One region of the Priestia sp. YIM B13491 genome, then DNA from elsewhere that is predicted to be linked to it. Evidence: a T-box and tRNA genes for the amino acid it is inferred to sense, from the RefSeq annotation. Region 1 holds a T-box; the other holds one or more tRNA genes.

Region 1 (12,431 bases):
AACGCTTTTACAAGAACGCAGCGATATTTATCATAAAAATGAAGGACCTCATCACGTATTAATGTACGTGGAAACAAACCAATTTATCTTTATCGATTACCTCTTTGTTTCAAAAGACGCTCGAGGTCAAGGGCTTGGCGGTAAATTAATTGATGAGTTAAAACAGCACAACAAACCAATTATCTTAGAAGTAGAGCCTGTAGACTATAAAGATTCAGACTCAGCAAAACGACTGCACTTTTATAAACGTGCAGACTTTAAGCATGCTCAAACAATTGGCTATAACCGTCGGTCATTAGCTACAAATGAAATTAACCAAATGGAAATTCTATATTGGTCTCCTACCTCTGAAACAGAGGAAAGCATTTTAAATAAAATGAAAAAAACGTACGAGTTAATTCATACGTACAAAGACAAAGAAATATACGGTGCGTCCTATCAGCCAGCAGATCAAGTGCTAAAAATTGATAAGAATCGTAAAGACGGCGATATCTTAGCAGATTTATAAAAAGAAGGTAGACATGCGTCTACCTTCTTTTTGTACTTTTTGAATTATTATTCAACACAGAACATTATTAACCACTTATATTCCTTTAGTTATAAGGTTTATACGTAGATATTTTGTCTTAAATATAAAATTCTGAAAATTTTTAATAGTATTTCTCAATCCTTTACTGTATAATACCTGTAAAGCGCTAATGTTACTTGTTCTTACATGTTTTTTGCAACTTGAAGCTTAGTGTTCTTTGATAACTAAATAAAAAACGACCTCGTTGTGAGATCGTTTTTGTTATGTTGTATATGTGGCAAACTCTGCTTGAGAACAAGACACGTAGTGACCTGGAGATACTTCTCTAAGCTCCGGTTCTTCACCGTTATAATCATGGATACTTGGATCATAAATTTTGCGCTGACGTGTTTTTTCACTGTCAGGATCGGGAAGCGGAATAGCTGAAAGCAATGCTTTTGTATATGGATGAACAGGGTTTCGATAAAGTTCATCACTTGGTGCAAGCTCTACAATCTTACCTCTGTACATAACGCCGATGCGGTCACTGATGTATTTTACCATTGACAAATCATGGGCGATAAATAAATATGTTAGTCCACGTTCACGCTGTAACTTCTTCATTAAGTTAACAACTTGAGCTTGTATAGATACGTCCAAAGCTGAGATTGGTTCATCTGCGATGATAAAATCAGGTTCTACTGCCAGTGCTCTTGCGATACCGATACGCTGACGCTGACCGCCACTAAACTCATGTGGATAGCGATTGGCATGTTCTTTGTTAAGCCCGACCGTTTCAAGAAGCTCGTGAACCTTTGCCATACGCTCTTTTTTAGTCTTAGCTAAACCGTGAATGTCAATGCCTTCTGCTATGATATCTGCTACGGTCATACGAGGGTTAAGCGACGCATATGGATCTTGGAAAATCATTTGCATTTTACGATTGAATTTTTTAAGCTCTGAGCGGGATTTGCGACCATGTACATTTTCGCCATTAAATAGCACCTCACCGCTAGTAGCGTCGTATAAACGAATAATCGTTCTGCCTGTCGTTGACTTTCCGCAACCGGATTCACCTACAAGCCCTAATGTTTCTCCGCGGAAGATGTCAAACGTCAGACCATCAACTGCTTTAATTGTTCCTTTACTTGTGAAAAAATGTTGCTTTAAGCCTTTAATCTCTAATAATTTATCTGTCATATTATTCACCATCCTTCGCTACGAGTACAGGTGTGCTGTATACATTATCAACTTTACGCATGCGGCGCTGAACTGAAGCAGGCGGCTCTACTTTTGGTGCATCGGGATGCAACAGCCATGTTTTCGCATAGTGCGTATCAGATATTTTGAACATTGGAGGTTCTTGCTCAAAGTCAATTTTCATTGCGTATGGATTTCGCGCTGCAAATGCATCTCCCTTTGGAGGATTCGTTAAATCTGGCGGCGTTCCAGGAATAGCAGCAAGCTCTTCTTCTGCCTCGTTATCTAAGCTTGGCATAGAAGCTAGCAGTCCCCACGTATACGGATGTTTTGGATCGTAAAACACTTCATCCACTGTGCCGGTTTCAACAATTTGACCAGCGTACATAACGGCTACTCGATCTGCTACATTTGCTACTACACCAAGATCATGGGTAATAAAGATAATAGATGTATCCGTTTTTTTCTGAATGTCTTTCATCAACTCTAAAATTTGAGCTTGAATTGTTACATCAAGCGCCGTTGTTGGTTCATCAGCGATCAAGAGTTTCGGATTAGAAGCAAGAGCCATTGCAATAACAACACGCTGTCTCATCCCGCCGCTGAATTCATGCGGATATTGATTCACACGCTGTTCTGGAAAAGGAATTCCTACAAGCGTTAATAACTCGACTGCCCGTTTTTTTGCTTCTGCTTTAGATACTTTGGAATGCTTGATTACGACTTCACCAATTTGAGCCCCAACTTTCATCGTTGGATTCAAGGAAGTCATCGGATCTTGGAAGATCATACCGATATCTTTACCGCGAATAGCTTCCATTTCTTTATCCGTTTTCTTAGCTAAATCAATACCGTCAAACAGCATTTCACCGCTTTTGATTCGGCCAGGAGGCATCGGAATAAGGCGCATGATCGTTTGTGAAGTTACGCTTTTACCAGATCCTGACTCACCAACAATTGCTAAAGTTTCACCTTTATTTAAGTGGAAGTTAACGCCGCGAACAGCTTGAACTTCTCCGCCATATGTTTTAAATGATACAGCTAAATTTTTTACTTCTAATAAACGTGACATATGAGTCCACTTCCTTACTTACGTAGTTTTGGATCTAACGCATCTCGTAATCCATCACCAATTACGTTGAACGCTAAGATTGTTAAACAGATAAACAAACCTGGGAAAAATAAGCGCCAAGGATAGTATTCCAAAGCAGGTAAGCCTTCTGAAGCCATTGTTCCCCAGCTTGCAAGCGGTGCCGGAACGCCTAGTCCCAAGTAGCTTAAAAATGCTTCTGTAAAGATTGCTGAAGGAATCGTTAGTGTCATTGTTACTAAAATTGGACCTGTTGCGTTAGGAATAAGATGTTTAAATAAAATACGTTTTGTTGTTGCTCCTAATGTTTGTGAAGCCATTACGTACTCTTGATTTTTCAACTGCAATACTTGTCCACGTACAATACGGGCCATGTTTATCCAGCCGGTAATGGTCATCGCCAAAATCATCGTGCCTAACCCTTGGCCAAGCATAACCATTAAAATAATAACCAGTAAAAGGTAAGGAACACCATATAAGATATCCGCAACACGCATCATTGTTTCATCCGTACGGCCGCCGCGGTATCCAGAGATGCTCCCCCAAACTACGCCGATGAATAAATCAATTAAAGCTGCTGCTAATCCGATAAATAATGAAATACGAGCGCCTTCCCACGTACGAGCAAAAACATCACGCCCTAATTCATCTGTACCGAACCAGTGCTCAGAAGATGGAGCCTGATTAGCATTCAGTAAATCATTGGTTGCATAATCATATTTCACCATCAATGGACCAAATATAGCCATAAAAACAAGGAGAACCATTAGTACTACACCAAACATAGCAAGCTTATTTTTGCGAAAACGAATAAAAACATCTTGCCAGAACGAAAGACTCGGTTTTTCAATCTTTTCTGCCTGAGCGCGGTCAATCCCTGCTGTTTCAAACATTTCTTTAGGAATTTTCGGAAGTTGCTGCATAGTTACTCTCCTTTCTTAGCACCTGTAAGTTTAATTCGAGGATCAATGAAGCCGTATGCAATATCTACAAGCAAGATACAAAAAAGTAGTAAAATACTGTAGAATACCGTTACGCCCATAATCGTTGTATAATCTCGGTTTGAGATACTGAGTACAAAGTGTGAACCTAATCCCGGGATACCAAATATCTTTTCAATAACAAAGCTACCCGTTAAAATCCCTGCTACTAAAGGTCCCATATAGGATACAACTGGAAGCATCGCATTTCTCATGGCGTGTTTAACTGTAATAACGCCTCTGCTTAAACCTTTTGCTTTCGCTGTACGAATATAATCATTGCTTAATACTTCAAGCATACTCGAACGAGTTAATCGTGCGATAAACGCCATAGGGGTTGAAGCAAGTGCAAGAGCTGGTAACACCGTGTGTGCCCAAGATTCCCAGCGTGCAACCGGAAAAATTTGTAGTTTCATAGCCAAAACGTATTGTAATACCGCTGCCATGATAAAACTCGGAACTGAGATTCCTAGAACTGCAATAACCATCGCCGTGTAATCTTGCCACTTATTATGTTTTAAAGCAGCAATAACACCAAGTACTACACCAATAGCAATCGCTATTAAAATAGCTTCCATCCCTAGCATGAATGAAACAGGGAATCCGCCGTTAATCAAATCATTTACCGTTTGGCCTTTATATTTGAAAGATGGACCAAAATCCCACTTTAAAATTGATGTTAAATAATCAAAGTACTGATGGTACCAAGGCTGGTCTAGACCGTAATACTGATTTAGATTTTTTTGAATTTCAGGGGGAAGCTGCTTTTCTGATGTGAATGGACCTCCTGGAACAGCACGCATTAAGAAAAAGGTCGCTGTTACGATCAGCCATAATGATAGAAACATATAAATAAGTCGTTTTCCTATATATTTGAACACCCTGACACACCTCCATATTTTTACAAAATTCGCGCACAAGAAAGAAAAGTATATGGAGCACCAGGCCCCATATACCCTTTGTCATAATTGATGTTACTTACTCAAAATGAGCCCATTTAATCTGAATGTCTCCAAGTCCAGACATCACAACATCTTTCAGCTGCTTATCTTGTACCCAAGCGTTTGTATAGAAGTAGATTGGTGCCACTGGCATTTCATCCATGAAGATACCTTCTGCTTTTTTCAACATTTCCAGACGTTTTTTAGGATCTGTTTCTTTTTGAGAGTCAATTAATAACTTTTTATATTCTGGGTTTTCCCAGTTTGTATCATTGTTTCCGCCTTTTTTATCACGGAACAATTCTAAGAAGTTGATTGGATCGTTAAAATCTCCTAACCAGCCCATACGTCCAACTTGATAATCTCCTTGGTGTAATTTTTCAATGTAAACAGCCCACTCAGAGTTGTCTAACTGTACTTTAATACCAAGGTTTTTCTTCCACATATCTTGAACAGCTTGTGCAATTTTTGCATGTTTTTCATCCGTGTTGTATGAAACCTTAATTGCTGGTAGTTCTGAAGCGTCTTTAAGGCCCATTTCTTTCAAGCCTTTTTCTAAATATTCTTTTGCTTTTTTCACATCATTGTCTTTGAAGTAACCTTTTTTGTTGTCTTCAAACATTGTTGGGGGTACAGCCGCCATCGCTGGAACTGAACCGTCTTTTGTAATTTGTTCTGTAATACCTTTACGATCAATTGCATAAGCTAATGCTTTACGAATGTTCACGTTATCTAAAGGTTTTTGTTCTGTATTAAACTTGTACCAGTAAGTACCTGCAATCTCTTGAATGTTTAATGAACCGTCTTTCTTTAATTCAGGAAGTGCATCAGCTGGTAATTGACCAGTAGGCATACCCGCCCAGTCTAATTCACCGTTTTTGAACATTGAAAGTTCAGTGTTGTTATCATTGATCATGTACATTTCAACTTTTTTAAGTTTTACAGCATCTTTATCCCAATAGTTTTCATTAGGAACTAACTCGATTTTGTCATTATGTTTCCAAGTTTTAAGCTTGAAAGGACCGTTTGACGTATAGTTTTCGCCTGCATTTGTGTACCATTTTTCATTTGATTCAGCAATTTTCGTATTCACTGGGAAGTACGTATAGAAAGCTGTTAATTCCAAGAAATATGGCGTTGGATTTTCTAATGTTACTTCAAGCGTTTTATCATCTGTTGCTTTAACCGCAACATCATCTAATGAACCTTTTCCTTCATTAGCAGCTTGTGCATTTTTAACATAGTATAATTGGTATGCATATTGAGATTCGTTTTTAGGATCTAACGCCCATTTCCATGCATATTCGAAATCTTTTGCTGTTACAGGGTCACCATTTGACCATTTTGCATCGTCGCGAATCGTAAACGTATATTTAGTTTGATCATCGCTGACCTTCACATCTTTCGCCATTGCATTTTCAGGTTTTCCATCTTTACCGATACGAGTTAAACCTTCAAATGTTTGTAATAATACGTTTGATGACGTTGAATCATTAGCTAAGCCTGGGTTTAGTGAAAAAGGCTCAGTTTTAATGTTTACGCGAAGCTCTTGCTCTTTTTTCTTGTCGCCGCCATCACTGCTAGCATTTTCACTGCCACCAGATTCTTTGTTAAATCCACATGCAGCTAAAAACAAGCTCATTACAAGCAGCAAACTGAAAAGAATCGACAACCTTTTCTTCATTGCGTGTTACCCCCTATTAAATTTTGTTTGTGTGGCAACCATATTTTTTTGATATGCACTAATTTCTTAATCCTCTTTCAATACAAAATAATCAGTTATTTTTTCACGTAGTAGAGTATTAAAGACCTCACTGCAAAATTATTCTTCTACTCTATGAAACTGTCATCAATTGTTTACATGCTGTAAATCCAATGTATGCGCTTAATATGTAGAAGACTCATTCATTACAAATTCGCTAATTGAAACAAAACATTGTCTATTTTGTGTTTTCTGAAAAATTAAGAAATTGTAATACCTTTGTAAAAAATATGTTTGTTACGCCTATTATAAATATTTTAAAAATTTATTGCAATACTATTATTTAATGGTATTTTTTGTCACGAGGGAAAAAACCTTATCTTATAAGGATTGTGCCTACTTGTCAGACTTCTAAAATCTTTTTTGTAGTATAGGTATTACAAGAGTATTACAAAGTTATTAGAAATACTAAATAAAAGATTTTTACCAAATCCTCCACCAAATTTTCATCAAGAAATGCTTTAATTAAAAGGTTCTTGTCTTTTTTTGCCGCTGAAAAATTCCAGTAAATTGTCTTATAAAACTTTTTAGCGATAAGATGTTTAAATTCCTGCTTTTTCGCGTTATAATAACGAATAACTATATAATTAAAGCTGTGAAAAAGAGTAGTATGCAGAATTTTCATTTTTAGAGAGTTTGTGGCTGGTGAGAACAAACATTGAAACCTGCAGAATGGACTTTGGAGCTTTCAAGTGCAAAGCTTGAACGTTGACCTCAACGTTACATGAATAAAGATAGTTCACAATTATGTGTGCTAATTAGGGTGGCAACGCGGTCCATTCGCCCCTAGCTTATGCTAGGAGTGGATGGGCCTTTTTATGTTGTATCCGTAAATTAGCATCATATATGTGCAGATGAAAGGAAGATTTGATGAAAACAATTTTTTCAGGTATTCAACCAAGCGGTACAATCACTTTAGGTAACTACATTGGAGCGATGAAGCAATTTGTTGAACTTCAACATGACTATAACTGTCATTTTTGTATTGTAGATCAGCATGCAATTACAACGCCTCAAGATCGTTTAGCACTTCGTAAAAACATTCGCAGCCTTGCTGCTCTGTATGTAGCGGTAGGAATTGATCCAGCAAAATCGACTTTATTTATTCAATCGGAAGTGCCTGCCCACACAGAAGCGGGATGGATGTTACAGTGCGTAGCGTATATCGGTGAACTTGAACGCATGACTCAGTTTAAAGATAAATCTGCTGGAAAAGAAGCAGTATCAGCAGGATTACTAACTTACCCTCCATTAATGGCAGCGGATATTCTTTTATACAACACCGATTTGGTTCCAGTTGGTGAAGATCAAAAGCAGCATTTAGAATTAACGCGTGACTTAGCTGAGCGCTTTAACAAAAAATACAATGATATCTTCACTATCCCTGAAGTACGTATTCCAAAAGTGGGCGCACGCGTCATGTCTCTTCAAGATCCTACGAAAAAAATGAGCAAGTCCGATCCAAACCAAAAAGCTTTCATTACGCTCTTGGATGACGCTAAAACAATTGAAAAGAAAATCAAAAGTGCCGTAACGGATTCAGAAGGTATTGTTCGCTACGATAAAGAAAATAAGCCAGGTATTTCAAACTTATTAAGTATTTATTCAATCCTAGCCAATAAATCGATCGAAGACATTGAAGCGATGTACGAAGGCAAAGGTTATGGTGACTTTAAAGCTGACACAGCCAAAGTGGTAGCTGAAGCACTTGCTCCAATTCAAAAAAGATATTATGAATTAGTTGATTCTAGCGAGCTAGATGATATTTTAGATCAAGGTGCCGATAAAGCAAATGCAACGGCTAATAAAATGCTTCGCAAAATGCGAAACGCAATGGGAATTGGCCGTAAACGTTAAAAAAACGACTGCTATGCAGTCGTTTTTTTTAATTAACTTTTGGCTCTTGTTCAATTTCCCAAAGTTTTTCAAAGAAAGGTTGTCCTTTTACTAAGCGCTCGCATAATAATTTATGCTTCGGTGACCACCCTGACTTCGTTTCATCGTATAGCTGATTCCACACGTCTTGAAACGGCATCTCTTGAATGTCTTCGTACTTCGTTGGATTCCACTCCGTGTACCAGTAGCGGATTTGAGCTGTATTTTTTGTTGTATGTAGCTGATCAAGTGCCATAAATAACAGCTGTTTTAGCTGACGTTCTTTACGTGTTAGTCCTCTCATCGTTTCAGGAGACGGTGAAAGAATATGATGCTCTTTTTTATTCAGCTCGTCTTCACTGAACTTATATTCTAGCTCTTCTTGATCCGCAATCATCTCATAGACTAACTGTTCTTGTCTTGGAATTAAGCGGCTTTTTCGAATTGGAATATGATATCCCATCGTATCAATTGCTAAAATATTCGTTCCATCTGTAACGATAAAACAATATTCAACCTGCGTGCGTTCATGATTTTTCCGAATGTATGCTTTCTGATAGACATCTTGTAGTAGTTGTTGAGGTAGCTCGGAAAGATCATTTTCAATGTAATGAAATAAAAGCGGATTTACTTTTAATAACGGTGCTTGATCGAGCAGTTCTACACAATCGTCTTTTCTCCACTCATGGAAATGACACACATTATAACCGTTTTCTTCGCCTTCAAACCAATTAACCCATACATCATGAAGATATAGCATAATTTACCCCTCACTTACTATCTGTTTGTTATCCATCAGTATAGGCAGAGAAAGGAATTTTTATTCCAAATGATGTTATTTTTCTAAAAATTAATTGTAAAATACCTTCGTTGTTGGCTATTGTTCAAATGCACTTATTTCGAAGCACAGATATAACGCCAGTGCTAATGATTGCTAAAGGCTTTATGAGCTATATCGACCCCTATAAGCAGAAAAAAATCCGAGTTTCTTCTATAGTAATAGGTTTGTCAGGAGGTCTGACAAACCTAAAAAAATCTATCACACTTTTGTGATAGATTTTTAACGAAGAGATTTGGGATTCAAAGCATCTTTTAATCCTTCACCAATGAAGTTGATAGCTAGGATCGTAAATGTAATAGCTAAACCTGGCGGAACCCACATCCAAGGCTTATTCTGCAGCACATCTGATTCCCTTGCTTCTGTCAGCATATTCCCCCAGCTTGGCGTATCAGCCGGCACGCCAAAACCGATAAAGCTAATCGCTGACTCAAACACAATAAGGATCGCCATCTGCAAACTGGCTTGAACCACAATCGTTGAAAACACATTTGGCAGCAAATGTTTAAAGATGATTTTAAACGGGCTGCACCCAATGGAAACAGCTGAAAGCACATATTCATTTTCTTTTTCAGCCAAGACTTTGCTTCGAACCAGCCGGGCCGTACTTCCCCAGCTTAGGAAACTAACAACTAGGATGAGCGTCCAAACGCCTGAGATCTTTCCAATTAGGATTGTATTTAACACTACAACGAAAACAATTAGCGGAAAGTTTAATACAAAGTCTGTAAAACGCATTAAGAATTGATCCACCTTGCCCCCGTAATAACCCGCAATCGAACCAATAAAAGTTCCGATTAAAATAACGAGCGTTGTACAAGCAACTCCAATCAGTAACGAAGTTCTTCCTCCATACAATGTACGTGCAAATACGTCTCGCCCATTTGTATCCGTTCCAAACCAATGCTCACTAGAAGGCGCTGCATTCATCGCCATATAGTCGATACGTGTAATATCTGCTTTTGTAAGCAGCGGTGCAAAAATGGCAAGAAGCGTAATCACAATCATAAAAGCTAAACTTATCATGGCCAGTTTATTTTTAACAAACTTCTTTCGCGCAATCGCCCATGGAGAAAGGTTTTTAGGAGCTTTCATATTCACTTCTGGCTGTACATCTTTTTTCGTTACAATTTCCATACTTTCTCCTCCTAATCCAAACGAATACGCGGATCTGCTACGCCGTATAACACATCTGCAAGTAAATTTCCAAGTAGTGTAAGTACTGAAAATAGCATCGTTAGTGACATCATTACAGAATAATCCCGGGTCGACACAGATTCTACAAATAACATTCCAATACCTGGGTATGTAAAAATTGTTTCTGTAATAATAGCTCCTCCAATTACTGTTACAAGGTCAAAACCTAAGAAGGTGATAAGAGGAATCATTGAATTGCGTAAGATATGAACATTATAAATTTTAGATTCTTTTGTCCCTTTTGCTCTGGCTGTGCGCACAAAATCTTTGCGACTGTTTTCAATAATATCATTACGTAAAAACTGCGTATATTGAGCAGTTGACATCAGTCCTAATATTAAAGCTGGGAGAATAACATGATGTATTCTACTTTGTATATATGCCCACGTTCCTTTTTCTAATCCAACTTCTACTGAACCGCTAAATGGAAACCAATCTAGCTGAAAAGAAAAGAAATAAATTCCTACAATTCCAGCAATGAACGATGGAACCGCTAATGCAAAATAGTTATACCCTGCAATTAGATTATCTCCTAAAGTATACGGTTTTTTACCTGCATACATCCCCAGTATAAAAGCAAATACATAAGTAATAAATAATGAAGTCAGCGCTAAAAATATAGTATTAGGCATACGTTCTTTTATAATTTCAAGTGTCGGCAACTTATGTGTTGTTGATTTTCCAAGATCTCCTTGAAGCACCCCTTTAATCCAAGTCCAATACTGTACATAGATAGGATCATTATATCCAAGCTTATCACGCATCTCTTCGATATATTTTGGATCTGTCTTACTTGGGTCAATCATGCCCCCAAAAGGGTCCCCTGGCATCATTTTTGCCAGGGAAAAAACGACAAAGGAGATTAGAATCAACATAGGAATCATTCCTAAAATACGTCTTAATGAGTATTGTAGCATCGTTGATTCTCCTTCTTTTAATTATTCTGTCACTGACCACTTATGTGAATCTAGGATGATTGTATCTGGATCCATCGTTACATTTTTAAGACGTTTATTAACTGCATAGATGTTAACATTTTCCCATAAAGGAAGGGCTGGAAGCTCTTCGTTGAATAACTTCTGCCACTTCACAGAAACATCTTTACGATATTTATCATCAAATGCTTTTTCACTTAACGAATCTTTAATCAGCTGATCAGATTCTTTATTAATCCAACGACCATGGTTCCACTCTGCATTTGATCCCCACGTAATACTTGGGTCTGGGTCATATCCTGTTCCCCATGAGCCAAAAAATGCATCTAACGATTTATCATCGTTTTCTTTCATTTCATTGTATAAGTTAAATTCAATTAATGAACCCGATGCTAATTCAGTTTTCACACCAATATCGTTCCATGCTTGAATAATGGCTTTTGCACGCCCCTCAAAGTTTGCTGGGCCAGCGTAATGTCCAAACGAGATCTTATATGGCTTACCGTCTGGATCTTCAACAAATCCATCGCCATTTACATCTTTATAACCTGCTTCTGCTAATAATTTTTTAGCTTTTTCTGGGTTATATTTATACTGGTTTAAATCTTTTGGATCTGCTGCTAACCAGAAAACAGACGGAATAACCGTATTTGAAACCGTTGCTTTATCATTCATGAACGCTTTAATCATAGCTGGTCGATTTAATGCATACATTAGCGCTTGACGCACTTTTTTATCTTTAAACTTATCATAATCGTCTACACTGATACCTTTGTCCTTATCTCTATGACCAAAACGAAGGCCTATATAAGAATAGATAGATGCTTTTCCTTCGAGAAGTTCAATGTTGTCCAATTTATTGATTTGTCCTAAATCTGCTGGGCGTACACTTAATACATCGATTTCATTTTTCTTTAAAGCTCCGGCCGCAACAGATGGATCAATAACCTTTACGACAACTTTATCCAAGTGAGGCTTCCCTTGCCAATAGTCATCATTACGCTCTAATTCCACGTACTCTCCTGATACTACTTTCTTTACTTTAAAAGGACCTACACCAATTGGCTCCTGACGAACTTTTTTCGATTCTTGAAGATCCTTCACA
Region 2 (12,431 bases), on a different contig from region 1:
CAGCCGCTTCCTTATGACTTAAACGAACTGCAGCGAGATGCTAACAAACGCTTTAACTTCTCTGCTAAGAAGACATTGAATGTACTTCAAAAGTTATATGAACAGCATAAGTTAGTCACGTATCCACGTACAGATTCTCGTTATTTAACAACAGATATGGTTTCTACTATGAAAGAGCGCTTGGAAAGCATCTCTGCTGTATATAAAGAAGAAGTTCGTCCAATTTTAAGAAATGCACAGTTGCCAAAGCGAGTGGTTAATAACGAAAAAGTAAGTGATCACCACGCTATTATCGTAACGGATCAGCCTGTATTTCTCCAGGACTTATCAGCTGATGAACGAAAGCTGTATGACTTAATTGCAAAGCGATTTATTTCATTATTTTATCCTGCATATGAGTATGAAGTGGTTAAAGCAGAGATTGAAGTAAATGGGGAACAGTTAGTAGCAAGCGGAAAGCAAGTCGTGAATGCAGGCTTCAAAAAAGTTTCTGGTGGAGACTCAGAAGCAACGGTGAAGCTGCCTGATATGGAAGAAGGCAGCAAGCTGTCCATTCAAGATGTAACGATGAAAAGTGCATTTACAGAGCCGCCGCAGCGCTATACAGAAGCGGATCTTCTTGGACAAATGGAAAAACATAATTTAGGTACCCCGGCAACACGTGCAGATATTATTGAAAAACTTCTGCAAAATGAATCCATTGATCGCCAAAACAATCGTCTGCACGCAACCAAAAAAGGGAAGCAGCTGATTGACCTAGTAGCAGATGAGTTAAAGTCGCCTGAGCTTACGGCTAAGTGGGAACGTGACTTAGAAGCAATTGCTAAAGGAAAAGGAAATGCAAAAGAGTTCTTAACAAATATTCGCGAACAAACAGAAAAGCTAGTTAAGCAAGTAAAAACGAGTAATCAAACGTACAAACCTCATAATTTAACGGGCTCTAAATGTCCGGAATGCGGTTCTTTCTTGAAAGAAAAGAAAACAAAGCAAGGAAGAGTGCTCGTTTGTTCAAGCCTTGAGTGCAGCTATAGACGCGCAAAAGACCCTAAACTATCGAATCGACGCTGTCCGCAGTGTCACAAGCGAATGGAAATTCACTCAGGAAAAGCGGGTACGTACTTCCAATGCCGTTCATGTCAAGTAGTGGAGAAAGCTGAGGACAAAAAGAAAAAGATTTCAAAACGAGAAGAACGAAAGCTTCTTAACAAATACAATGATGGAGCATTTGGTTCAAGCTTGGGTGATGCTTTAAAACAAGCTCTTCAAGATAAAAAAGATAAATAATGTAGAAAAGTGCGATACCACGGTATCGCACTTTTTTCCTTTAATATGGATTAAGTGGTGAGTAAGTAAGGTGGAGTGGAACAATGAAAAGAAAAAGCAGGGGAATGATCGTTTAATCTCGTTCTTTATAGTAGGAGTGATGGTACTAATCATTTTAGCGATGACTCTTTTATCGATCTTATTTTTTTGATGGAGAGTGCGCTGGATAGTGAGTTTCTACGTAAAAAACCAAGCTGATGAAGTTTTTCATCAGCAGCGCATCGGCAAGAAAAGCGTATCATATCAAGCTTTAAAGCTATTTAAAGAACCCTGTAACATATTTTTCTAAAAAAGTATGTGATTTTTTTCACATATCTCTTGAAAAAGGACAAACATGTTTGTATAATAAGAATTGTAAAAGATATTGTGAAACATTTCACAATATGTGTGAAAAACTTCACAATATCATATTTTCTATAATCCTAAGGGGGATATCATCTATGAAAATTGCAGTAGTAGGGTGTACACATGCAGGAACGGCAGCAGTAAAAAATATGGCAGAACTTTATCCAGAAGCTAAAATTACAGTTTATGAGCGAAATGATAATGTTTCATTTTTGTCTTGTGGAATTGCGCTCTATGTAGGCGGGGTCGTAAAAGATGCAAATGGCTTATTTTACTCTTCACCGTCTGAATTGCAAGAGATGGGTGTAAATATGAAAATGAAACATGAAGTTACGAATATTGATACAGAGGGTAAAAAAATAGCTGTACGAAATTTAGAAACTAACGAAGAATTTGAAGATACATTTGATAAACTAGTGATGACAACTGGATCATGGCCGATTATTCCAAACCTTGAAGGCATCGACTTAAATAATGTTGTGCTTTGTAAAAACTATCAGCATGCTAATCACATTATTGAAAAAGCGAAGCAAGCGAAGAAAATCGCCGTAATTGGTGCGGGCTATATTGGTGCAGAATTAGTAGAAGCATTCGAAGTGTATGGAAAAGAAGTGACGTTTATTGATAGTGCTGATCGCATTTTAAATAAATATCTTGATCCAGAATTTACGAATCTAATGGAAACTGAGTTTGAAAATCGAGGAGTTAAGTTAGCATTAAACCAAGCGGTTACTAAATTTGTAGGCAGGGAGGGATCTGTTGAAAAAGTAGTGACAACTGAAGGCGAATACGAAGCGGATCTTGTTATTCTGTGTGTTGGCTTCCGTCCAAATACAGACTTAGTAAAAGGACAAGTAGACATGCTTCCAAACGGCGCAATTGTAGTTGATGAATATATGCAAACAAGCAAAAAAGATGTATTTGCAGCCGGAGATAGCTGTGCCATTTATTACAATCCAATTAAGAAACATGCCTATATTCCGCTTGCTACCAATGCAGTTAGAATGGGAACATTAGTAGCTCAAAACCTTGTTAAGCCAACGATTAAGTACATGGGAACACAAGGAACATCAGGCTTGCATATTTATGATTACAATGTTGCATCTACCGGCATAACTGAAACAGCAGCTTCTCTTTTTGATATGAATGTGAAAAGTATCACAATATCAGAGAATAACCGACCTGAATTCATGCCAACGTACGAAAATATTACGTTGAAAGTAGTATATGAAGAAGAAACAAGACGAATTGTAGGCGCACAGGTTATTTCTAAAATTGATGCTACTCAAGCAATCAATACATTGTCTGTCTGTGTACAGCAGGAAATGACGATCGATGAGCTTGGCTTTATGGACTTTTTCTTTCAACCGCACTTTAATAAGCCTTGGCATTTCTTAAACCAAGCAGGACTTCAAGCGCTTCAAGCATAAAAAAGCAGGTGACTACCTGCTTTTTTTTATGTAGATTTTATTATCTTTTTTATTTTAGCAGGTCTAAAGCGGATCCAGCCTATAACAAGAAGAATAAAAGGATAAAAAGCCCCTACGAAAAAACTATAGGGAATCCACGTTTCGGCTAACCATGTTTTTTGATAGATAATGGTTGGATAAACGATAATAGAAAAAGTTGTAATGATTAACCCCATCGGTAGCGTTAGAAATCGAGTTTCATTGACGTTAAAAATGTGGCAAAGCCCAGCGATAGAAGCATGAAAATAAAGAGAAACTTTAAAGAAAAGAGTAAGAAACCATATAATAGCAATAATTACTTCAATTCCTTGCAGAAAATTTCCCAGCTCAATTCGCTTAGCCATTTCGTATACAGGAAACATGGTAGTTGAAGAATGATAAGAGCCAATAACCATTATACAAAAGAGAATGATCGCTACCATAATAAATCCACCTAACAGACTTCCGCTCATTAAAGCTTTAGCACCTTTTTCAGGTTTTCTTAAATGAAGAGGAAATACCATCATTAAAGGAGCAAAAGTAAAATAAGTGATGCTAAGAAAGGTGAAAACCGAATGAGTAAGCGGCTTTAAGTGAATATCTAATAAAGGCATAAGGTTTTCGACTTTCATTTGAGGAGTCAGTGAGAAGATGAAAATTCCGAGAAGGCCAATAAACCAAGGGAAAAATATTTCACAGCAGCGTGCGATGGTTTCTAGTCCGAGTCTTGCTCCGAACACAACCACAAGCATAAAAATAATGTGAATAGCAATCAGCGGAGTTTCCATCATAATATGTGTATTTAAAAAACTCCCCACGTAGTATACAATGCGGCTGCATGTTATGACAGTAGACGTGACAAATAAACAAGATACACCTTTTCCTAGATATTTTCCAAACACTGCTTCATTGATTTCTATCAGATTTTTATCTTTAAATAACAGTCCGAGAGCTATATATACTTTCACTAATACAAATCCGCATACTACTCCAAGGATAGCTGGAATCCAAGCGGTTTGTTTAGAATCTACAGTCATAGCTGCTGGAGCAATAACAATTGTGCTTCCAATTGTATAAAGCATAACGAGCATGCGAAATTGAATCGTTGAAATTTTAACTACAGGTTTCACTGTATTCACTTCCTCGTCTTAACGTCTTAAGATAATAAATGAAGTAAAAAATATGCTGATTGGCTTGAAGATAGCAGCTGATAAATCAGAAGGATTTGGAACATTTAAACCAAGTGCTTTACAGATGCTTACGACCATTCCGATTGCAAGAACTGTATAGAATAGCCAAAGTTCTTTCTTCGCCTTTTTTTGCCGTAGTTTAGGTACTTCAAACCAAATGACGAGCGTGCAAACAATAAGTAACCCCAATACCCCTAGCATACACTAGCTCCTATACATGAATAATTAGTGTTATATTTTCCTGAAAAATAATTACTTATACTGAAGGTGCATTCTTTACTAAAGGTTTGTGAGTTTCTATCCATTGCTAGAACGCCGCTTTTTGTTTTGAATAAACCCTGCAATTAAAAGGAAAAGTGGATATAAGATGCCTACAAGTAAGCTGTAGGGAATCCACGTTTTTGTATCCCAATCCTTTTGATAAGAAACGCTTGGATACACAATAAGGGAAAGGGTAATCATGATGAGTGCGACTGGAAAAGAAAATAGTTTGTAGTCCTTTATATGAAATACATTGGCAAACCCCAAAAGAGTAGCGTAAAAGTAAATGCAAAGTTTAAAAAAGAGAGTAATAAACCACAAAATAGCAATGACTACTTCAATTCCTTGAAGAAAGTTTCCTACATCAATTCTTCTTCCTAATTCATAGCTTGGAAACATGGTGATTTGGGAGTAATAAGGACCAAGTACTAGAATTCCGAGTAAGATTAACGTAACCATCACTAGTCCACCGGCTATATTACCTATATAAAAGGATTGAGTTGCCTTTTTTGTGTCTGGTGTATGAGAAGGGAAAATCATAAGCAGAATGGTATAAGTCAAAGAACTCATGCTTAAAAACGTTAAAACAGCACGAATAAAAGCTTTTGGATGGATTTCGAACACCGGCTGAATATGCTCTATTTTAATTTGAGGGATCATAGACAAAATAAGAAGTCCGAATAATCCGACAAACCAAGGAAATAAAATCTCGGCACTTCGTGCAATAACTTCTATTCCTAGGCGTACTCCTACGATGACCACACCCATAAATGCAATGTGGATGGCTGTAAGCGGCGTGTAGGGAAGAATTTGTGTAGTGAGAAAATTTCCTACATAGTAAAGAACTTGACTGCTGATAAATAAATTGGATAACACAAAAACAACAGAAACGATCTTTCCAAATAGTTTGCCTAAAATTTTTTCGTTCATTTCCATCAGCGTAAGCGTTGGAAACATTTTTCCTAGTGAGGTAAAAAGCAAAACTAAGCCAATTCCTAATGCTACACCAAAGAGTGCGGCAATCCAGGCATCTTGATGAGCATCAGCTGTAATAGCGGCAGGTACAACAATAATTGTGCTTCCGATGCTATACAAAGTTACTAATTTGCGAAACTGCGCAGCTGAAATATTGATTTCATTAAGCAAAATGAGCACATCCTTTTGCCATATACACTAATTAAGTGATCCAACGGAATAATAAGTGACTTAAAGGTTGAAACATTACTTCTACCCAATCAGAAGGGTTGGGTAGAGGCAGCCGAAAGATTTTTGCAAGAGCGATTATGATGCTGATTGTCATGAACACAATAAAAATGTTCCGTTCCTTTTTATGAGAGTGTTGAGGTAATCTTTTTATTTCCATCCATATAATCCCTGCACAAATGATCAAAAAGGAAAGAAACAAGTGCATGCAGTCAACCCCAATACATTTTTTCGTTCAGATAAGCTATTCGTATGATGTCCGCTAAAGAAAGTGATTATACATTTTTGTAAAATATAGAAAGCATTTCAGGAGATAGAAGATATTTTCTAGGGCTCTTAAATGATTGAGGGATTTGTTATGAGGAATATTCACTTAGCTTTAACCTATTGAAGCGTCGTATGAATAAGTAGAAAAATGCCACACTAAAGAGTGAACAAATGGAAAGGAGCACTATGATGAAAAAATTCCCATACAATAAAGATAAACAACAATCGTTTCAAGCAGCACAGCAGGGGCATAAAGAAGCAGTAGATGCATATGAACAGGCAAATGAAGCTAAAAATGATGCATCGTACGGACATGAAGCGAAGCAAGCGATAGGTGAAGTGAATGAAGCCTCTCAGCAAATTGAGAATGCGCTTGAAAATGCTTCTGAAACACAGCGTCAGCGTTTAACAGAGTTTCAGCAAGATATAGAAGATATGGAGAACGACCTTAATCAGTAAAAGAGCCGCTGTTTTACTTAGGCAGGTTCACAATAGAGAGTATAAATTGTAAAAGCAGAAGGTAATGAACTTCTGCTTTTTTTATTGGTAGTGTAAACGTAGGTTTCGTGTATATAATTGCTTCTAGCTGTTGTTTGGAGGGAAAGGCGAAGACTGGCACGGAAATCAACAGTGGTGTAACAAATAATCCATCATTCCATTCTTATTTTAAAAGGTATAGAAGTTAAAAAAGTAAGAATCCTAATAAAAACAGAACGATAAGAATGGAAAGGGATTGTGACAGGAAATATGCTAATAAACATACTAATAATGATTGTCGTATTGTACTTCATATATGTATTCGTAACTGCAGTGGTACTGTTTTATGTCCCTTTGCACAAGGGAAAAGACTTAAAAGTAATGAATACTGAGAATTTTTACGGGAAGAAAGAATCTACAGACCGAGCTATGCTTTTGGAAAACGGTTATTTTTCAGGGCTTGTTCGAATGCAGATGATTCAAGAAGCGAGGCATACAATTGATATTGCGTACTTTTCCATCGGTAAAGGTCGTTCTTCGGATTTACTTATGGGCGCTTTATTCGAAGCTGCGGATCGAGGTATACGTATTCGCGTGCTGTTAGACGGGATCTCTCATGGGCTAAAAGGCAAGAGGAAAAATGTTCTTTATGCCCTAGCTTTCCACAATAATATAGAATTAAAGTACTATGAGCCCTTCACTATTTTTAAACCTTGGACATGGCATAATCGTCTTCACGATAAAATAATAGTAGTCGATGGCCAATTAGGTATTATTGGAGGACGAAACATTGGAGATAAATACTTGGCCAGTCAACCAAATAAAAATTTTGTCTATGACCGTGATGTGCTGATTTATAACACAAAGCAAGAAAGTCATAGTGTCATTCTCTCAATGGAGAAGTATGTAGAGAAATTATGGAATCATCCGTATACACGAAAAGCTTTTCCAAAGCTCAAGAAAACTAAACAATTTCGCGGTCTTTCAGGAAAGAAATTGTTGATAGATCAATACGAAGAGGCCAAAAAAGCAAACGAACCTTTTGTCCATCCTTATATTGTATGGAGAGAAGCAACGATCCCTACAAGAAAGATTTCTTTTATTACAAATCCTATTCAACGAATAAATAAAAGCCCTTTTATATGGAAAACGTTTATTAAGCTTTCCCAACAAGCTGAAAAATCCATTGTTGTTCAAAGCCCTTATATCGTACCAACAAAAGAGATGGAACAGTATATAGATAAGCGAGTAAAACCAAAAGTGCAAAGAATTATTTTAACTAATTCTATTACATCCACTCCAAATGCTATGGCTTTTTCTGCATACTTGGGAGTAAAGAATCGCGTCATAAAAGCTGGTTCGAAGCTTTATGAATATCAAAAGCCTTATTCAATTCACGGGAAATCTGTTGTTTACGATCAGCGTTTAAGTGCAGTTGGTTCTTTTAACCTAGATTCGCGCTCTGCATTTTTAAATACTGAATCCATGGTTATGATAGATAGTGAAGAATTTGCAGCTCAGTTAACAGGAGCTATTGAAGCTAAAATTTCTCACAGTATGCTTGTGGGAGATGAGGGAGAACCTGTGGATGTTAATACGGATTCTCAAAAAAACGTGCCTCCTGTAAAATCTGCACTCCTACATATTCTTTCGGTCTTTACACGATTTTGGAGATATTTTGTATAGTACTTTGTTACAGCAGAGTCTCTAAAAACAAATAGCGGAGATTAAAGAGGACTGCAGCTGGTGAAGGTAATGTGTAAAAAGCTGTGATATGCCTCACAGTTTTTTGAAAACCGCTAGTACTAGTTATGATTCATCAAAAGATCTATTGACGAAATTCCATATATGTTTTATTATGATATAGCGTCGTTAATAAACGAGGTTCTTTTGAAGAAATCATTTCTAGGGGCATAGTTTAAAGGTAGAACTACGGTCTCCAAAACCGTCAGTGTGGGTTCGATTCCTACTGCCCCTGCCACTTTGGAGTTAGCTTTTAATTCACACGCGGGTGTGGCGGAATTGGCAGACGCGCTAGACTTAGGATCTAGTGTCTTATGACGTGGGGGTTCAAGTCCCTTCACCCGCATCTTTACTTTCATATATGCGCGGAAGTAGTTCAGTGGTAGAACACCACCTTGCCAAGGTGGGGGTCGCGAGTTCGAACCTCGTCTTCCGCTTCTTTTCAAAAGCAGTTTGCATGTGCAAGCTGCTTTTTTTGTTGTAGAAATAAAGAGTTTTATTATGCTGTTTGTAATCAGAAATATTTTATTAAAGCAGTACTGCTTATACGTGTTGCTTTCGTGAATATACACACAATATTGGGGTTACATTAAAAGCTAATGAACGATACGTGAAGACATCTAATATGGTTTTTAAGATAGGGGAGAGTCCTATGGAATCTAGTTGGTTTTCGATTATACCGTTTTTAATTGTTATTCCCATAGCTATTTTCACGAAACAAGTGCTGCCAGGGTTGTTTTTAGGCTTATTAGTAGGCGCTTATTTAATTGATCATTCGATTATCGGAGGTGTTGAAAAGCTACTTCACTATGTTGTACAAGCTCTTAGAAATAAAATTAATATAGAAATCGTCGTCTTTTTATACGCGTTTTCAGGGCTTATCGGAATGATTAAGATGGCTGGAGGAGTTAAGGGGTTTGTGGAAACAGCTGCAGAAAGAATTGATACAAGAAAAAAAGCCCTTATTTTAACCTATGTTTCAACCATTGGAACATTCAGTGCTCCCACATTTCGTTTTGTGACGATCGCGCCCATCATGAGAGCGCTGCTGAAAAAAGTGAAAATGACGACAGCAGAGCTAGGGTTTGTTATTGAAACAACTGCTACTCCTGTTATCGTCTTAATTCCTGTGGCAACGGCATTTGTAGGGTATATGGTCTCAATCATTCAAATGGCAATTGATCATCAAGGCATAAAACAAGACGCTTATTCTTTGTTCATTCAAAGCATTCCTTATAACTTCTTTTCGATTGTGATTATTCTAGTAGGGATTTATTTCAGTTTTTTTCATCATTCAACATCTACGGCTCCTATGAAGCTAGAGGAAGAAGACGAAAAAGATTGGCATGATTGTCATCCTTGCGTGTCGAAGGATTTGCCTTCTAAGCCTTGGAATCTGTTAGTACCTTTACTTGTTGTGATTTCACTTACTTTACTTTTAACATGGTGGAGCGGGCATCATAAGAGCCACAGCTTTTTTGAAGCATTTATTAAAGCAGACGTGCTAGAAGCGATGGTAGTAGCTTTAATTATCACTACGTTAATTACCCTCATTTTTTTCTTGTTTCAGCGCTTTACATTACAGAATTTGCTTAATGGTTTTATCACAGGAGGCAATGACTTAATGTCCGTTATTCTGCTGTTATCGGTAGTATGGGGATTATCCGCTGTTACAGAAGACTTAGGTTTTTCAAATTTTGTGACGGCACATTCTAAGTGGATTCCTCAAATGTTTGTCACTCCTTTTATGTTTGTGTTTGGAGCTGCTATTTCTTACTTTATCGGGTCTGCTTGGGGGACATGGGGGATTTTAATGCCGCTTGGCGTATCGCTTGCAAGTTCTGCAGATCTTTCTTTGCCATTAATTATCGGTGCGGTGTTTGCGAGCGGTTCCTTTGGAGCATTTTCTTCACCTTTAAGCGACGATACGAATACCATCGCCAAAATATTAGATTTATCTGTTATTGAATATGCCAAATATAAATTAAAGCCAGCTTTAATTGCAGCGGGAATAACAGTTGCTTTCTATCTTGTTGTATCTTTCTTGTTTTAAATGAGGGAGTAGCTATCTATTCTTCACTTTTCATTTTTTTTAGCTTAACGTATGCATACAGCCCTAGTGATAGGCACACTAGCATGATACAAGTAAGCGGAAATAAGATTGTATTAACAAAATGATCATAAAACCATATATACACGAACATCACCTCGATAATTTTAACGCCATTTTTCTATTTATTAGAGATATATACTATCTGTGCTGCTTCTTCCTATTTTTCAAAAAGGCGATAATCAAAAGCAGTATAGGTATGATAGAAAATAGCGGCATATGTAAAAGAAATCTCGCTACGTGCAGCCCTTCATAAAGGTGTTCTTGAAAATTACTAGCGATTGTAACCGACAGAAATAACACAATGATGCCTAAAGGATACGCTAGACGGGAAGGCGATTTAATTTTAAATAAAGTAGCTGTACTTATTATAGAAGCATAAAACAAGATGCTAACTTTAAAATAAATCCCAATAACCATAGCGAACATAAAAAATACATCTAGACGCTCTAAAAAATCAGCTACTTGGATCGTTTGGACAGTACTCAGAAGAGGGAACTGTGATCTTGTCGTCAAATCAACTCCAAGCACGCTAATGTTAATGATCATCGTAATAATTAGGTTAATTCCGCTTAATCCCGTTGCGCATATCATGGTGACACTCGCTTTTTTGGGATTGCTCAAATAAGGAAGAAGCATGGTAAATACAATAGCTTCCGTGAAAGGAAAATACAGCGTTTCGGTTAAAGCAACTTTTGCAACGGGCAGTACTCCTTCTTTTAATACCGGCTGTAAGTTCTTAAAATCAATTAGTCCTGAGCTAATAATTAAGATGAAGCCTGCCACAGCCAGAAAGTACATAAAAATAAACAGAAGCTCTCCTGACCGGGCTATCGCTTCAATTCCTTTTCGGGTAATATAGATAATGACCAGCATTAATAAGGCATTGGCAATAAATAAAGGCGTATCGGGATAAGCAAAAGTAAGAAGCATCTCTCCGAAATCTCTTAGAACTCGTGATGCATCGTATAAAAAATAAACGATATATACGAATGCAAGAAGCGTTCCCAGTGCCTTACCTAAAATTTTCTGCATATATTCTGTGGGCAGGAGGTCCGGATAGTAGGAATAGAGCTTGTGATAAACTAAAAAGAAGAAAAAACTGCACAGCATTCCAATTAAAATAGCTAGCCATGCATCTTGCTTTGCTCTCATTGCAAGAGGAACTAATAAAGCACTTCCCAGCTCGAATAAAACCATGAGAATAAATAACTGAGTGGCGCTAATTTTTGCTTTTTCCATATAGCCAGAACCTCCTTACCTCATTGTTGTTTTTCTTTTACGCTAGAGAGAAACGATTTATTGCGCAGACCTGTTCGGCGAATGTAAGCTTCTACTTTAACGTCTACATCTAATTTTGGAAAATAAACGTCATCCCATTCTGATTTGAGTTTTTCCCACTGATTAGGCCGCGTGCGTGCTAGTGCTTCTCCAAATCCAAAGATGTCAACTTTGTCTGTCTGAGCTTGTTTAATAGCTGTTTGTAATTCTTTTTTTATTTCTTTACCTGCAGCTTTTTCCATTTTTTTGATTACAGCAGGTTGACGTGTATCAACAGGGACCTCCACTTCTCCAAGATCGCCTTCTACGCGAGTGTGAACGGACGCATAAGGTTTTCCTTTTACCATTTTTACAGATACATCCGTTTTTTGACGAACTGTTTGATAGGCAAGCGCTTCTTTTTTTCCTTTCCAGTCTACATTAATGTCGGTTCCTTGTATTTTATCAAGAATCCAAACGCTGCCTCTGGCTGGACTATTGTACAGCCAGTCGATTAACTTTCCATTTTTAAAAACAGCAATGCCAGAAGCACGAAGGGTAGCTTCTGGTGCGCTTTGCTGGAGGTTATCTAATTTTTCTGCTTGTTGAGGATTTCCAACTAAACGAAAACCCGAGACTAGTGCTTCTCCTCCAGGAGATTCGAGAGATCTCATCACTTCTTGAAAGGAAACCTTTAGATTTTCTCCCCATTTTCTTTGAGTGAACTCCAGCGTTTTCATAATTTTGTTTGCTGGAATTTTATCGACAGGCGTTAGTGCTTTTACCAAATCAGCAGCACTTGAC

Evidence for each region. The T-box of region 1 lies ahead of trpS (tryptophan--tRNA ligase). A T-box ahead of a tRNA ligase gene usually reads a tRNA of that ligase, here a tRNA-Trp.
Region 2: it encodes a tRNA-Trp, which carries the amino acid that the T-box ahead of trpS (tryptophan--tRNA ligase) is inferred to sense. The anticodon was not compared.

Annotation. Positions count from the first base shown of each region.
Region 1 covers NZ_JBHZOR010000002.1:870,775-883,205, forward strand. The annotation lists gene ACFX4E_RS10415 (GNAT family N-acetyltransferase) at 1-508, shown strand, start outside; gene ACFX4E_RS10420 (ABC transporter ATP-binding protein) at 791-1,708, opposite strand; gene ACFX4E_RS10425 (ABC transporter ATP-binding protein) at 1,710-2,780, opposite strand; gene ACFX4E_RS10430 (ABC transporter permease) at 2,795-3,721, opposite strand; gene ACFX4E_RS10435 (ABC transporter permease) at 3,724-4,659, opposite strand; gene ACFX4E_RS10440 (peptide ABC transporter substrate-binding protein) at 4,757-6,403, opposite strand; T-box leader at 7,068-7,272, shown strand; gene trpS (tryptophan--tRNA ligase) at 7,349-8,338, shown strand; gene ACFX4E_RS10450 (YjbA family protein) at 8,367-9,116, opposite strand; gene opp4C (oligopeptide ABC transporter permease) at 9,417-10,331, opposite strand; gene opp4B (oligopeptide ABC transporter permease) at 10,343-11,308, opposite strand; gene opp4A (oligopeptide ABC transporter substrate-binding protein) at 11,330-12,431, opposite strand, start outside.
Region 2 covers NZ_JBHZOR010000004.1:373,362-385,792, forward strand. The annotation lists gene ACFX4E_RS16875 (DNA topoisomerase III) at 1-1,284, shown strand, start outside; gene ACFX4E_RS16880 (FAD-dependent oxidoreductase) at 1,764-3,098, shown strand; gene ACFX4E_RS16885 (GerAB/ArcD/ProY family transporter) at 3,125-4,246, opposite strand; gene ACFX4E_RS16890 (hypothetical protein) at 4,265-4,507, opposite strand; gene ACFX4E_RS16895 (GerAB/ArcD/ProY family transporter) at 4,604-5,722, opposite strand; gene ACFX4E_RS16900 (hypothetical protein) at 6,227-6,496, shown strand; gene ACFX4E_RS16905 (phospholipase D-like domain-containing protein) at 6,806-8,200, shown strand; tRNA gene ACFX4E_RS16910 (tRNA-Trp) at 8,422-8,495, shown strand; tRNA gene ACFX4E_RS16915 (tRNA-Leu) at 8,522-8,603, shown strand; tRNA gene ACFX4E_RS16920 (tRNA-Gly) at 8,623-8,694, shown strand; gene ACFX4E_RS16925 (Na+/H+ antiporter NhaC family protein) at 8,910-10,310, shown strand; gene ACFX4E_RS16930 (GerAB/ArcD/ProY family transporter) at 10,509-11,609, opposite strand; gene ACFX4E_RS16935 (Ger(x)C family spore germination protein) at 11,630-12,431, opposite strand, start outside.